DNA from 2 places in the Streptomyces sp. NBC_01431 genome. Region 2 is predicted to be linked to the other one. Evidence: predicted binding sites of a transcription regulator. Region 2 holds the regulator's gene; the other holds the start of a gene.
What was found. The regulator HrcA, encoded in region 2, represses chaperone genes, less so after heat shock. The targets are predictions, from matches to a motif close to TTNGCACTCNGNNNNNCNGAGTGCNAA.
Positions count from the first base shown of each region.

Region 1 (2,396 bases), 1.8 Mb from region 2:
GTTCAACGCGGAGAAGGGGTACGGCTTCATCGCGGTCGACGGTGGTGCGGATGTTTTCGTCCACTACAGCGCGATCCAGATGGACGGTTACCGCACCCTTGAAGAAGGTCAGCGAGTCGAGTTCGAGATCTCGCAGGGCCAGAAGGGTCCGCAGGCGGACATGGTCAAGCTCGCCGTCTGATCTCGGCGCGATCGACCACCGACGCACTCACGCATGAAGGGGGCTGCCCAAAAGGGTGGCCCCCTTCACGCGTTCCCGCGTCCCCCGGGGGCGCGGCCCGGTGGTCGGCCCCCTGGGGGCTCTGCCCCCAGACCCCATTCACGCCTGAAGGGCGCTCGTCCTCAATCGCCGGACGGGCTGGGTATGGCCGCATGCACCCTGAAAGAGGCGCGGGGAACGGCGCGATCAGCCACGCCCGGTCCGCGGCCGAAATGGACGGCCCTCCGCAAGGAGCCGGGGTGCGGGGGCGGCGCCCCCGCCGGTGCTGGGGGACCGGACGACACCGGTAAGTGGAGGGGTCCGGTTCAAGAGACTCGCTTGCACTCGCAGGGGCCGAGTGCTAATCATTGGGCTTAGCACTCTCCGAGTGAGAGTGACAGAACTTGGATCGGGTCAGTGAGGCCCGCAGGCCGGGTGGGGCAAGGAACCACAAGGGCTGCAGGCCGTCCGTCGCGGGCACCGGCGCGGTCCACGAAGAACGCCACCCCTGTCCGGGAGGACCACTTCACATGGCCAAGATCATCGCGTTCGACGAGGAGGCACGGCGCGGTCTCGAGCGCGGGATGAACCAGCTCGCCGACGCCGTCAAGGTCACCCTTGGCCCCAAGGGCCGCAACGTCGTCCTCGAGAAGAAGTGGGGCGCCCCCACGATCACCAACGATGGTGTTTCCATCGCCAAGGAGATCGAGCTCGAGGACCCGTACGAGAAGATCGGCGCCGAGCTGGTCAAGGAAGTCGCCAAGAAGACGGACGACGTCGCCGGTGACGGTACGACCACCGCGACCGTCCTGGCCCAGGCCCTGGTGCGCGAGGGTCTGCGCAACGTGGCCGCCGGCGCCAACCCGATGGCTCTGAAGCGCGGCATCGAGAAGGCCGTCGAGGCCGTCTCCGCCGCTCTCCTGGAGCAGGCCAAGGACGTGGAGACCAAGGAGCAGATCGCTTCGACGGCCTCCATCTCCGCCGCCGACACCCAGATCGGCGAGCTCATCGCCGAGGCGATGGACAAGGTCGGCAAGGAAGGCGTCATCACCGTCGAGGAGTCGCAGACCTTCGGTCTTGAGCTTGAGCTCACCGAGGGCATGCGCTTCGACAAGGGCTACATCTCGGCGTACTTCGCCACCGACATGGAGCGTATGGAGGCGTCGCTCGACGACCCGTACATCCTGATCGTCAACTCGAAGATCTCTTCGGTCAAGGACCTGCTCCCGCTCCTGGAGAAGGTCATGCAGTCGGGCAAGCCGCTGCTGATCATCGCCGAGGACGTCGAGGGCGAGGCGCTGTCGACCCTGGTCGTCAACAAGATCCGCGGCACCTTCAAGTCCGTCGCCGTCAAGGCTCCGGGCTTCGGCGACCGCCGCAAGGCCATGCTCGGTGACATCGCCATCCTCACGGGCGGCACGGTCATCTCCGAGGAGGTCGGCCTCAAGCTGGAGAACGCCGGTCTCGACCTGCTCGGCCGCGCCCGCAAGGTCGTCATCACCAAGGACGAGACCACGATCGTCGACGGTTCGGGCGACAGCGACCAGGTCCAGGGTCGCGTCAACCAGATCCGCGCCGAGATCGAGAACTCGGACAGCGACTACGACCGCGAGAAGCTGCAGGAGCGCCTGGCGAAGCTCGCCGGCGGTGTTGCGGTCATCAAGGCCGGTGCCGCGACCGAGGTCGAGCTCAAGGAGCGCAAGCACCGCATCGAGGACGCCGTTCGCAATGCGAAGGCGGCCGTCGAGGAGGGCATCGTCGCCGGTGGTGGCGTGGCCCTGCTCCAGGCTTCCGCGGTGTTCGAGAAGCTTGAGCTCGAAGGTGACGAGGCGACCGGCGCCAACGCCGTGAAGCTCGCCCTTGAGGCCCCGCTGAAGCAGATCGCCGTCAACGGTGGTCTCGAAGGCGGCGTCGTCGTGGAGAAGGTGCGCAACCTGGCCGTCGGCCACGGTCTGAACGCCGCCACGGGCGAGTACGTCGACATGATCGCCGAGGGCATCATCGACCCGGCGAAGGTCACCCGCTCCGCGCTGCAGAACGCCGCCTCCATCGCGGCGCTCTTCCTCACCACCGAGGCCGTCATCGCCGACAAGCCGGAGAAGGCCGCCGCCGGCGGCGCCCCGGGCGGCATGCCGGGCGGCGACATGGACTTCTGAGCCCCGGCTCAGTAAGTCTGGTCAAGCTGTACGAACCGAGG
Region 1 covers NZ_CP109496.1:3,734,194-3,736,589, reverse strand. The annotation lists gene OG522_RS17125 (cold-shock protein) at 1-181, shown strand, start outside; gene groL (chaperonin GroEL) at 730-2,355, shown strand.
Region 1: a site for HrcA is predicted at 574-600, ahead of groL (chaperonin GroEL). Genes of this name have one in related genera too.

Region 2 (2,396 bases):
CGTTGAGGTCGATCTCCAGGCGGATCATGGCGTCCTGGCCGCGGCGGGTGCGCGAGCGCGGTCCGCGCTGCGACGCCGTGCCGAAGAAGGCGTCCATGATGTCCGAGAAGTTGCCGAAGCCACCGGCTCCGAAGCCTCCGGCCCCGCCGCCGCCCGACGACGACAGCGGATCGCCGCCGAGGTCGTAGACCTGCTTCTTCTGCGGGTCGGAGAGGACCTCGTAGGCGGCGTTGATCTCCTTGAAGCGCTCCTGCGTCTTCGGGTCCGGATTCACATCCGGGTGGAGTTCGCGGGCCAGCCTGCGGAAGGCCTTCTTGATCTCGTCCTGTGATGCGTCGCGGCGCACGCCGAGTACGGCGTAGTAGTCCGTGGCCACTTACGACTCCGCCAGGATCTGTCCGACGTAACGTGCCACTGCGCGTACCGCTCCCATCGTTCCGGGGTAATCCATGCGGGTCGGTCCGACCACGCCGAGTTTGGCGACCGCCTCGCCGCCGGAACCGTAGCCGACCGATACGACGGACGTGGAGTTCAGTCCTTCATGGGCGTTGTTCTCGTGCCCGATGCGTACGGTCATGCCTGATTCCTTGGCCTCGCCGAGCAGCTTGAGGAGCACGACCTGCTCCTCAAGTGCCTCCAGCACCGGCCGGATGGTCAGCGGGAAGTCGTGTCCGAAGCGGGTGAGATTGGCGGTGCCGCCGATCATCAGCCGCTCCTCGGTCTCTTCGACCAGGGTTTCGAGGAGGGTGGCGAGGACCGTCGAAACGGTTCCTCGGTCCTCCGGTTCAAAGGACTCCGGCAGGTCCTGCACCAGCTGCGGTACGTCCGCGAAGCGGCGTCCCACCACCCGTGCGTTGAGCCGGGCCCGCAGGTCCGCGAGCGAGGCCTCGCCGAACGGCGCCGGGCAGTCGACCATGCGCTGCTCGACCCGCCCGGTGTCGGTGATCAGCACCAGCATCAGCCGGGCCGGGGCGAGTGAGAGAAGCTCCACATGACGCACGGTCGAGCGGGTCAGCGACGGGTACTGCACGACCGCCACCTGCCGGGTCAGCTGCGCGAGCAGCCGCACCGTACGGGCGACGACGTCGTCCAGGTCGACGGCGCTGTCCAGGAAGTTCTGGATCGCCCGGCGCTCGGGCGACGACAGGGGCTTGACGCCCGCGAGCCGGTCGACGAAGAGCCGGTAGCCCTTGTCGGTCGGGATCCGGCCGGCGCTGGTGTGGGGTTGGGCGATGAAGCCCTCCTCCTCCAGTACGGCCATGTCGTTGCGTACGGTCGCCGGCGAGACGCCCAGTGCGTGCCGCTCGGTCAGGGCCTTGGACCCCACCGGCTCCTCGGTGCCGACATAGTCCTGGACGATGGCGCGCAACACCTCGAGCCTGCGTTCACTGAGCACCGCGCACACCTCCAGTTGCCGTCCGTTTTGGCACTCACTGTCTTCGAGTGCCAGCAATCCCCCGGCCAGTGTACGGCCGACCGGTACGCCCCTAGCAAGGGCGGCCGACCACGCTACCGTGCGACGTCACCGGCCGATTGCGGATAGCGTCGCGTCATGGACGTCAGTTGGGAAGACTTCGGCTGGGAGCGGCTGGGTGACGGAGTGGGCCGCAGACGCCTGCCCGGCTGGGACGCCACGGCCGGACTCGTCGCCGGAGAGCACGGACTCCTCCTTTACGACACGGGCTCGACCCTTCAGGAGGGCGCCGAACTCCGGGCCCAGGCGGAGGCCCTGTTCGGCCGCAGAGTGACCCACATCGCACTCAGCCATCCGCACTTCGACCACGTCCTGGGCACGGCGGTCTTCGCCGGCGCCGAGGTGTACGGAGCGGTCGGGATCGAGCGCGCCCTGGACGGCGACGAGATGCGCGCCGACGCGGTGAGCCAGGGCGTGTCCGACGAAGCGGCCGCCGAGGCCGCCGACGTGCTGGTCCGGCCGCACCACGCGGTGTGCGGGGAGTGGACCCTTGACCTGGGCGGCCGCCAGGTGCTGCTCGCCAACGTGGGGCCCGGTCACAGCGGGCACGACCTCGCGGTCCTGGTCCCCGCGAGTGGCGGGTGGCCCGAGGTCGTCTTCTGCGGCGACCTGGTCGAGGAGTCGGGCGAGCCGCAGGCGGGGCCCGACGCGGTGGTCTCGCGCTGGCCGGCCGCCCTGGACCGGCTGCTCTCGCTGGGCGGCGAGGACGCGGTGTACGTACCCGGGCACGGGGCGGCGGTGGACGCGGCGTTCGTGCGCGCCCAGCGCGACCAACTCGCCGCGAGATTCGGCATGTCGTAGCCCGCTCAGCCGTATTGTCATGCGAATGCGCAGATACAGCCCCGATCTCACGCCCCCCCTGGCTGCATCCCCCGGGGGTCAACCCCCGGACCCCCGGCCGCAAGCGCCCCTCGCCCAACCG
Region 2 covers NZ_CP109496.1:5,527,752-5,530,147, reverse strand. The annotation lists gene dnaJ (molecular chaperone DnaJ) at 1-376, opposite strand, end outside; gene hrcA (heat-inducible transcriptional repressor HrcA) at 377-1,396, opposite strand; gene OG522_RS25240 (MBL fold metallo-hydrolase) at 1,553-2,275, shown strand.